3 regions of the Nonomuraea sp. JJY05 genome follow, and region 3 is predicted to be linked to each of the others. Evidence: riboswitches for the same ligand, from Rfam matches in the RefSeq annotation. Region 3 holds a riboswitch; each other region holds the start of a gene.
The links. A riboswitch is a leader RNA that binds a small molecule or an ion and turns the genes downstream of it on or off. The one in region 3 is predicted to bind cyclic di-AMP.

Region 1 (3,215 bases), on a different contig from region 3:
ACCGACAGGGAGCTGGTGACGGCCGCCGGCAGGCTGGTCATCCCCGCCGACCACACGAAGTGGAACACGGTCGGCATCAGCACCATCGCCGAGCTGACCGAGGCCGACGTGGTCATCAGCGACGCGGGGCTGCCTGAGGACGCACGCATGGAGCTGGCCGAACGGGCCGGAGAACTGATCATCGCGGAGGGCTCGTGAAGCGCACCATCACCCACCTGGCCGACGGCCGTGAGCTGATCTACTTCGATCGGCGGGACGACGCCGACCGGAGCGCGATCGACCGGCGGGTGCTCGACCCCCGGCCGGTGGCCTCCGAGTTGCGCTACGACCCGCTGACCGAGGAGTGGATCGCGGTGGCGGGGCATCGGCAGACGCGCACGTTCCAGCCGACCGGCTCGGCGAACGAGTGCCCGCTGTGCCCGTCGTCGGACACGCGGTCGACGGAGGTGCCGTCGTACGACTACGACGTGGTGGTGTTCGAGAACCGATTCCCCTCCTTCTCCGGCAATTTCGGGACTTACGCGGATGCGGGGGGCTTGAGTGAGGTCCGGCCGGGGGTGGGGCGGTGCGAGGTGGTCTGCTTCACCTCTGAGCATTCGTCGTCCTTCTCCAGGCTCTCCGACGGCCAGGTGGAGCTGGTCATGGAGGCGTGGGCCGACCGGACGGCCGAGCTGTCCGGGATCGAGGGCGTGGAGCAGGTGTTCTGCTTCGAGAACCGGGGTGAGGAGATCGGCATCACGCTGGCCCACCCGCACGGCCAGATCTACGCCTACCCGTACGTCACGCCCAGGACCAAGCTCCAGCTCGCCGCCGCCAGGCGCTACTCGAAGGGCAACCTGTTCGCCGACGTGCTGGCCGCCGAGCGGGCCGCGGGAACGCGCGTGGTGGCCGCCAACGAGCTGTGGACGGCGTTCGTGCCCGCCGCCGCGCGGTGGCCGTACGAGGTGCACATCTACCCGCACCGGCAGGTGCCCGATCTGGCCGCGCTGACGGATGAGGAGCGGTCGGCGTTCGCGCCCCTCTACACCTCGGTGCTGCGGGCCTTCGACGACCTGTTCGGCGTGGTGATGCCGTACATCTCGGCCTGGCACCAGGCACCCGTGCGGCAGGACCGCGAGCTCGGCTACCTGCACCTGGAGCTGTTCAGCATCAGACGGGCGCCGGGCAAGCTCAAATACCTGGCCGGGTCGGAGTCCGCGATGGGGGCCTTCGTGAACGACGTGCTGCCGGAGGAGGCCGCTCGGATGCTTCGATCACAAGTAGATCACTATTAGATTTCTAATGGGGGTCGCGTTACTCGTGATCTACCACTAACATCCCTTTTGTGCCGGCCGTAACATCCGGCACACGCCTAATCCCGGGCGAGTCGCCCGGGAGCCGGGGACCCATCCGCACCTGGGGTGAATCCACTTCGGTGGTAGGGCACGCAGCTCCCAGCCCGAACCCGTCAGCTAACCCGGCCGGCAGAGGGAGAGGAACATCCACGTGGCGGCTGTGTCCCCCGCGACTTTCGCCATCGGCCTCGTCACGGCCGCCGCCGTCGCACTCCTGCCGGCGACCGCGGCCTCGGCGGCGCCCAAGCCGTCGGAGGCCGAGCTCCGCGCCCAGCTCAAGCAGCTCAACGGCAAGATCGACAAGCTGATCGAGAAGTACAACCTCAAGCGCGTCGAGCTGGCCAAGGCGCAGGCGGCCGCCAAGGCGGCCAAGGAGCGGCTGACGGCCGCGGAGAAGACGCTGGCCGCCGCCGAGCAGCGGGTCGGCGAGCTCGCCAGGATGCGCTACCAGAGCCACGACCCGTCGCTGCCCTCCGTCCTGATGGTGCAGAACGGCGGCGGCGCCGCCCTGCTGGAGCAGCTGACGGCCGAGCGGCAGGCCCTGGTCCAGGGGGTGGCCAAGGCCCGTGACGACAAGAAGAAGGCCTCCGACGAGGCCGCCGCGCTGGCCACCCGGATCGGCGTGGACGCCAAAGAGGTCTCCGAACAGCGCGCCGAGGCCGAGGACGTCATCGACGACATCAAGAAGAAGCTCCAGGACCTCGTGCCGTTCGGCCCCGGCCGCAAGTCCGACGGCAGCTGGGCGCCCGAGCTGCCCACCGGCTCGGACAACATCACGGCCCGTACGCGGCTGATGAAGGCGGAGCTGGAGAAGAACTTCAAGCTGCCGTACACGGTGGGCTGCTTCCGCTCCGGCTCCAGCGGCGAGCACCCGCTGGGGCGGGCCTGCGACTTCATGATGAGCACCGGCGGCACGATGCCCGCGGCCATCAACAACGCCCTGGGCGACCGCATCGCGGACTGGGCGCTCAAGAACAAGGCCAAGCTCGGCGTCAAGTACGTGATCTGGAAGCAGCGCATCAACATGGGCTCGGGCTGGCGGGCCATGTCGGACCGCGGCAGCATCACCGAGAACCACTACGACCACGTCCACATCTCGATGTACTGAAGCTGGATAAGGTCGGACATCATGACTGACACCCGGATTCCGCCGGCTCTCACCGGCGATGAGCGGACCACGCTGAACAACTGGCTCGAATGGCACCGCGGCACCCTCGCAGTCAAGTGCGAGGGCCTGTCGGACGATCAGCTGCGCCTGCGCTCCGCCTCACCCTCGGCTCTGTCCCTGCTCGGTCTGGTCCGGCACATGGCCCACGTCGAACGCTCCTGGTTCCGCCGCGTGCTGAACGGCGAGGACCTCCCCAAGCTGTGGGACAAGGACCGCGACAACGACGCCGACTTCAAGGAGGTGGACAGCGCCTCCGTCAAGGAGGCCTTCACCACGTGGGAGGAGGAGATCGAGCGCGCCCGCGCCATCTCGGCCGCCAAGCCGCTGGACGCCGTCGGCGACCGCAACGGGCGGGAGTGCACCCACCGCTGGATCCTCATCCACATGATCGAGGAGTACGCCCGTCACAACGGGCACGCGGACCTGCTGCGCGAGCGCATCGACGGGGTGACCGGAGACTAGCGGGAGCGATCAGGGCTCGGTGCGGAACAACGCCCACACGGCCTTGCCGCCGCGCGCCAGCGGGTCCCAGCCCCAGCACTGGCTGTAGGTCTCGACGATGTAGAGGCCGCGCCCGTTCTCGGAGATGAAGTCCGGCTCCTTGGGGCGCGGCACCTCGTCGCTGGGGTCGGCCACCGCCAGCAGCACGTGCGGCTGTACGCGCATCAGCAAGAGCTCGATCTCCCGCCGCCCCGCCGCGTACATCGCGTACC
Region 2 (3,215 bases), on a different contig from region 3:
CTGGGCGTGCGCGTCACCCATGTGGTGGAGACCCACCTGCACAACGACTACGTCTCCGGCGGTCTGGCGCTGGCCCGGGTGAGCGGGGCGGCGTACCTGGTGGGCGGGGACGAGGAGGTCGGCTTCGAGCGCGTGCCGGTCGCCGACGGGGATCGGATCGCCGTCTCCGAGCTGATGTGGCTGGACGCGGTGGGCACGCCGGGACACACCTTCCACCACCTCTCCTACGTACTGGCCGGTCCGGGCGGGCCGGAAGGGGTGTTCACCGGAGGGTCGCTGCTGTTCGGCGGGACGGGGCGTACCGACCTGCTGGGCGCCGAACACGCCCGCGCTCTGGCCCGCCATCAGCACGCCTCCGCGCGGCGGCTTTCCGGCCTGCTGCCCGACGGCGCGCGGCTCTGGCCCACGCACGGGTTCGGCAGCTTCTGTGCGGCAACGCAGTCCGGCGCTTCCGCCTCGACCATCGGCCGGGAGAAGGACGTCAACCCGGTGCTGCGGATGGAGGCCGACGACTTCGTCGCCCACCTCCTGGAGGGCCTGGACGCCTTCCCCGCCTATTACGCCCACATGGGCGCGCGCAACGCCGCCGGCGCGGAGCCGATCGACCTGACCCCGGTACGGCCGGCCGACAGCGCCCAGCTGCTGGCTCGCCTGCGGGCGGGCGAATGGGTGGTGGACCTGCGCTCGCGCAAGGCGTTCGCGGACCGGCACCTGGCCGGCACGCTCAGCTTCGGCCTGGACGGGCCGATGGCGACCTGGCTGGGCTGGCTGGCCCCTTGGGGCACACCCCTCACGCTGCTCGGCGAGTCGGCCGAACAGGTCGCCGCCGCCCAGCGCGAGCTGGCCCGCATCGGCATCGACCGCCCGGCCGCCGCCGTGACCGGCACCGTCGAGCAGTGGGCCGGGCACGACCAGGACCTGATCGCCGAACTGGCCACCGCGAGCTTCGCCGACCTGGCCGCCGCTCGCGCGGGCGAACCGGCCGGTGGCCCACCCGTTCTCGACGTGCGGATGGGCAACGAATGGCGGGCCGGGCACGTGGCCGGAGCCGTTCACATCCCGCTGCCCGAGTTGCCGGGGCGCCTGGCCGAGGTGCCGGAGGGAACGGTGTGGGTGCACTGCGGCAGCGGCTACCGGGCCGCGGCGGCCGCGAGCCTGCTGGCCCGCAGCGGCCGCCACGTGGTCCACATCGACGACGCCTACTCCCAGGCCGCCGACGCCGGCCTGCCCATCACCACCCCTGACGAGGAGCCCTCCTGACCACCTTCGGCGCGCGCCTCGCCGGGATCCGGCGACCCGCCGAGTGGGCCGGTCGGCGCGCACCCTGGGAACGGCGGTGCTGGTCGGCCGGGGGCGTTGCAGAGCGCAGCTGGAGTCACGATTTCCCGTAAAACGGTGTTCAGTCACAATGGCACCGCAGGAATAGCCTGCCTCGTCTGTGCCGCGGCCCTTGGGCGTGGAAGCGACGGCCCCGATTTTTTGCCCTCTTCCAGAATCCCGTGCAGGCACGGCATTTCGGCGCCGCCAAGGCGCCGACACCCGCAAATCCGATTTGCACTACTTGCACTATCTATGGGTACATGTCTATCTTTTGCCTAGTCGCGGCACAGATGTGGCCCTTTCGTCGCATCGTTGCCGCTTCGTTGACCGGACCGTGCGCTGACCGGAGAAACTCTTCGGGGACAGCGTTCGGCCGCCGAATCCGCGCCTCGCGGAACCGGGGACCCATCTTCTTGGGGTGAATCGGACGCCAGCCCACGCTGGGCCCGTAGGGCACTTCCAGGCCCGAACCCGTCAGCTAACCCGGTAGGCGGTATGGAAGCAAGGAGTCAATGCCGTCATGCCCAAGCCTCGGCTTGCCACAATCGCCTGCACCCTCAAGAATCACCGCGATCTCCTCACCAGGTACTTCAGCTTCGGCGTCGCCGGCGCGATCCTCGCCGGAACCACCGCCATCGCCAGTCTGGCTCTCGCATCGCCCGAGCAGGGGCCGGTGGAAGCGCCTCGCCATGGAACCGGATCCCTCATCTACGGCCTGGACATCTCCAATTACGAGCCCCTGTACGACTGGAATGCCAGCCCGGCCAAGTTCGGCATCATCAAGGCCACCGAGGGCACGACCTTCCGCGATGCCTCGTTCGCCAGGCACTGGCGCGAGCTGGGCAAGAAGGGGATCGTACGCGGGGCGTACCACTACGGCCACCCCCGCAACAATCCCATCGCGGAGGCCGAGCACTTCCTGTCCGTGGTGAACTCGCAGCCCGCCGAGACCGGCGACCTGCTGGTCCTCGACCTCGAGACCGCGGACGGCAAATCCGTCGCCGAGGTCAACGCCTGGGCCAAGACGTGGCTGTCGTACGTGAAGGCCAAGACGGGAATCACCCCGATGTTCTACAGCGGCTGGAACTTCGCCAACAAGTACGGCAAGGGCCTGGCCCAGTACCCGTTGTGGGTCGCCCACTACAGCAAGGCCAAGGGGGCGATCACCCCGCCCGCCGACTGGAAGTCCTGGACCATCCACCAGTACTCCGAGTCCCCCGTCGACCAGAACGTCTCCGCGCTGACCGCCGACCAGTTGCGCGACCTGGGCCGCCGCACTGCCTGAGCGGGGTCACAGCGATCCGTTCCTGACGTGCTCCTCCTGGTCCGGAGGAGCACGCGGCAGCCGCCTCGATGACGCCGGCGAACCCGCCGCCGGCCGCCTCGGGCAGCGGCTTGGCGGCCGGCCCGCCGGCGTGAGCAGCAGACCGGCAGTCTTGCCTAATGCAAATCTTGCACACTGCCATGAACGCTCCCCCACCCTTCCCGCGTATCCCTCAGTGACCGGCGCCACTCACGAAGGCCGCAGGCAAGGACCGGAAGGGGATGACGGCGTATGCGACTCCTCGACAGCCGTCGCGCTCTCATCAGTTGCGGCATTGCCGCCCTCTGCACTCTGACCGCCTGCGCCGGCTACACGCCGGCGCCCGTCTCCGACACCGCCGCCCTCAACACCGGGCCGACCGCCCTCGACACCGAACCGGCCGACGCGCCCACCGACGCGCCCACCGTCCAGGCAGTGGAGGACGAGCCGGAGACCGGCACCCGGCAGACCAAATGGGGACCGATGTCGGAGGCCGACCAGGAGCTCATCAAGAAGGTCCGGCTCGCCAGCCTGTGGGAGATGCCCATGGCGCAGGACGCGATACAGCGGGCCAACAGCGCCCGCGTCCGCC
Region 3 (3,215 bases):
GCCGACGAGGCCGCACAGGCCGTCGCCACCGCGCTCAAAGCCGGTTACCGGCACGTGGACACCGCCTCCGCGTACGGCAACGAAGAGGGCGTGGGGCAGGCCGTGCGCGAAGCTGAGCTGCCGCGCCGGAAGCTGTTCGTGACCACCAAGCTGTGGAATGCCGACCACGGCCGCGCGGAGGCGGCCTTCGACGAGTCCCTGGCCCGGCTCGGCCTCGACTACATCGATCTCTTCCTCATCCACTGGCCGGTGCCGCAGCAGGACAAGTACGTGCAGGCGTGGAAGGCGCTCGAGAAGATCTACCGTGACGGGCGCGTCAAGGCCATCGGCACCTCCAACTTCGGCATCGCCCACCTCACCCGCCTCATGAACGAGACCGACATCGTGCCCTCGATCAACCAGATCGAGCTGCACCCGTACCTCCAGCAGCGCGAGATGCGCGCCTTCCATGAGGCCAACGGCATCCTCACCGAGGCGTGGAGCCCGCTCGGCCAGGGCCAGGGCCTGCTGAACGACCCGGCGCTGGCCAAGCTGTCGGACAAGTGCGGCAAGACGCCCGCGCAGATCGTGCTGCGCTGGCACCTGCAGCTCGGCCACGTCGCGATCCCCAAGTCGGTCACCCCGGCGCGCATCGCCGAGAACATCGGCGTCTTCGACTTCATCCTCGACGCCGAGGACATGGCCGCCATCGGCGCGATGAACAGGGGCCAGCGGATCGGACCCGACCCCGACACGTTCAACATGACCTGACTCGTCTACGATCTCCCGCGTGCGGGATTTTGCGTGGGGTATAGCAGCGACAGGGAATATCGCGCGGACGGTCGGGGCGGCCATCGCGGCCGAACCGGGCATGCGGGTGGCCGCCGTCGGGTCGAGGAACTTGGGGCGGGCGCAGGCGCTGGCCGCGACGCTGGGGGCGGAGTCCGCGTACGACTCCTATGAGCGGCTCTGCGCCGACCCGGCCGTGGACGCGATCTACGTGGCGACGCCGCACGCCCAGCACCTGGAGGTGGCCGAGGTCGCCATCGCCGCGGGCAAGGCCGTGCTGTGCGAGAAGCCGCTGGCCGCCACCGTGGACGACGCGGAGAAGATGGTACGCCTGGCCCGCGAGGCGGGCGTGTTCCTGATGGAAGCGATGTGGATGCGGTTCAACCCGCTCATCCAGAAGATCGCGGCCGAGGAGCGCTTCGGCGACCTCCGCTCGGTGCACGCCTCCTTCGGCTTCGCCAAGGCCTACGACCCGCAGCACCGGCTGTGGGCGCCGGAGCTCGGCGGCGGGGCGCTCCTGGACCTCGGGATCTACCCGTTCGGCCTGGCACAGCTGTTCTTCGGCATGCCCTCCGAGCTGCGGATCACCGGCACTCTGGCGCCCAACGGCGTCGACGCGGAGGCCGGCGGCGTCCTGCTCTACGCCGGCGGGAGGAAGGCTCTCGTGGAGACTTCGTTGCTCGGGAATTACCCGAACCATGCCTGCGTTGTAGGGACTCAGATGCGGGCGGACCTCCAGGCGCCGTTCTGGGCGACGCCGCGGATTCTGCTCTCCGGGCCCTCCATGGAGCCGGAGGAGCATGTGCTCGATCCGGCTGACAACGGGTACGCCGGAGAGCTCCGCGAGGTCCGTGCCGCGACGGCCGAAGGCAGGACCGAAAGTTCGATCATGCCGCTTGACGAATCCCTTGCCATGATGGGGCTTCTGGCCGAGGCTCGCAGGCAGGTCGCCTAGCTGGGCCTTTATCGATTTGTAACCCTCTTGCCTTATGCATTACGTTTGAGGCATTCTTGAGACATACGTCCGGTTTGTCCGGACTTGTCTGACCATCGCACGACACATCACAGGACCGTCCTGTGACCGCTGAATCCGCCCTCGGGCGGAACCGGGGACCCACGTCCTTTGGGGTGAATCGGCACTTCGGTGCCGTAGGGCAGCTTCCACGCCCGAACCCGTCAGCTAACCCGGTAAGCGGTATGGAAGCAAGGAGCAAACCCCCTCGATGGCCAACTTCCGCTTTACCTCTGCTGCGAAGACCAACATCGCCCGCGCCCTTCTCGGCGCCACCGTCCTCGGATCCGCGTTCGGCGCCCACATGACCAGCGCCACCGCAGCGGAGAAGCAGCCGATCGACACGGCCACCATCGCCGACCACGCCGATCGCTCGCGCGAGACCAAGGTCAGCGTCACCGCCGACCAGGTCCTGGCGCTCGCCAAGGCCCAGGTCGGCATCTCCGAGAACGCGGCCGGCGGCGGCACCAAGTTCCAGCGGTGGTACGCCAACTCGCAGCGCGCCGCGGAGACCATCGCCCGTGACGGCGGCAGCCGCGCCCACTACCTGAACGCCGCCTGGTGCGCGATGTTCGTCTCCTGGGTGGGCGAGCAGACCGGCGCCCGCTCGCAGATCGGCTGGGACGCCTGGACCGTCGCCCACGCCAAGTGGTTCGCGGCCAACCACCGCTTCGGCACCGAGGCCAAGCCCGGCGCCGTCGTGTACTTCTCGTGGAGCGGCAGCAAGAACCTCAACGACATCAACCACGTCGGGTTCGTCGAGAAGGACAACGGCGACGGCACCATCTCGACCATCGAGGGCAACACCGGCAACGGCAAGGTCGAGGAGCGCATTCGTCCCAAGTCCCAGGTCGTCGGCTACGGCTACCCCCAGTACCGTTCCTGACCTGACTTCCCCCAGGCGCTCCATCCCCCGCGCCGCCCAACGAGCGCGCGTCCCGCAACGGGACGCGCGCTCGTCGCGTTCACCCGCGCGAGTGCGGCGGCCCGCCACCGGGGAGGACCCGAGGCGAGCCGCCCGCCACCGGGGAAGACCCCAGACGAGCCGCCCGCCACCGGGGAAGACCCCAGACGAGCCGCCCGCCACCGGGGAAGACCCCAGACGAGCAGCCCGCCACCGGGGAAGACCCCAGACGAGCCGCCCGCCACCTCGCCAAGGAGCCGCCCGCCATGCCAGCCGCGCGCAGACGCCCCGGAAGGCTGGTGCGCAGCGGGCTGCGGTGGGTCGCCGACGGGCTCTTCCCGGGCGGCGCCAACCCGCACGGCGTCCTGCCCGCCCTGCTGATCCTCCTGGCCCTCGTCACCGGCCTCGTGGACGCCGTCAGCTTCCTCGGCCTGGGCCGCGTCTTCGTCGCCAACATGACCGGCAACATCGTCTTCCTCGGCTTCGCCCTGGCCGGGGACGCGCAAATGTCCAAATGGGCCTCACCGGCGG

Region 1: linked by a shared signal. The riboswitch ahead of ACFKCF_RS27715 (coiled-coil domain-containing protein) and the one ahead of ACFKCF_RS11100 (CHAP domain-containing protein) in region 3 are both predicted to bind cyclic di-AMP.
Region 2: linked by a shared signal. The riboswitch ahead of ACFKCF_RS40785 (glycoside hydrolase family 25 protein) and the one ahead of ACFKCF_RS11100 (CHAP domain-containing protein) in region 3 are both predicted to bind cyclic di-AMP.

What each region holds. Positions count from the first base shown of each region.
Region 1 is NZ_JBIEIS010000018.1:9,373-12,587, reverse strand. Features, by position in the region: gene ACFKCF_RS27725 (DeoR/GlpR family DNA-binding transcription regulator) at 1-198, shown strand, start outside; gene galT (galactose-1-phosphate uridylyltransferase) at 195-1,274, shown strand; cyclic di-AMP (ydaO/yuaA leader) riboswitch at 1,339-1,480, shown strand; gene ACFKCF_RS27715 (coiled-coil domain-containing protein) at 1,486-2,442, shown strand; gene ACFKCF_RS27710 (DinB family protein) at 2,464-2,964, shown strand; gene ACFKCF_RS27705 (ATP-binding protein) at 2,974-3,215, opposite strand, start outside.
Region 2 is NZ_JBIEIS010000033.1:77,432-80,646, reverse strand. Features, by position in the region: gene ACFKCF_RS40790 (rhodanese-like domain-containing protein) at 1-1,260, shown strand, start outside; cyclic di-AMP (ydaO/yuaA leader) riboswitch at 1,685-1,828, shown strand; gene ACFKCF_RS40785 (glycoside hydrolase family 25 protein) at 1,841-2,605, shown strand; gene ACFKCF_RS40780 (DUF4142 domain-containing protein) at 2,876-3,215, shown strand, end outside.
Region 3 is NZ_JBIEIS010000006.1:323,648-326,862, forward strand. Features, by position in the region: gene ACFKCF_RS11090 (aldo/keto reductase) at 1-750, shown strand, start outside; gene ACFKCF_RS11095 (Gfo/Idh/MocA family protein) at 770-1,723, shown strand; cyclic di-AMP (ydaO/yuaA leader) riboswitch at 1,841-1,978, shown strand; gene ACFKCF_RS11100 (CHAP domain-containing protein) at 1,992-2,666, shown strand; gene ACFKCF_RS11105 (YoaK family protein) at 2,951-3,215, shown strand, end outside.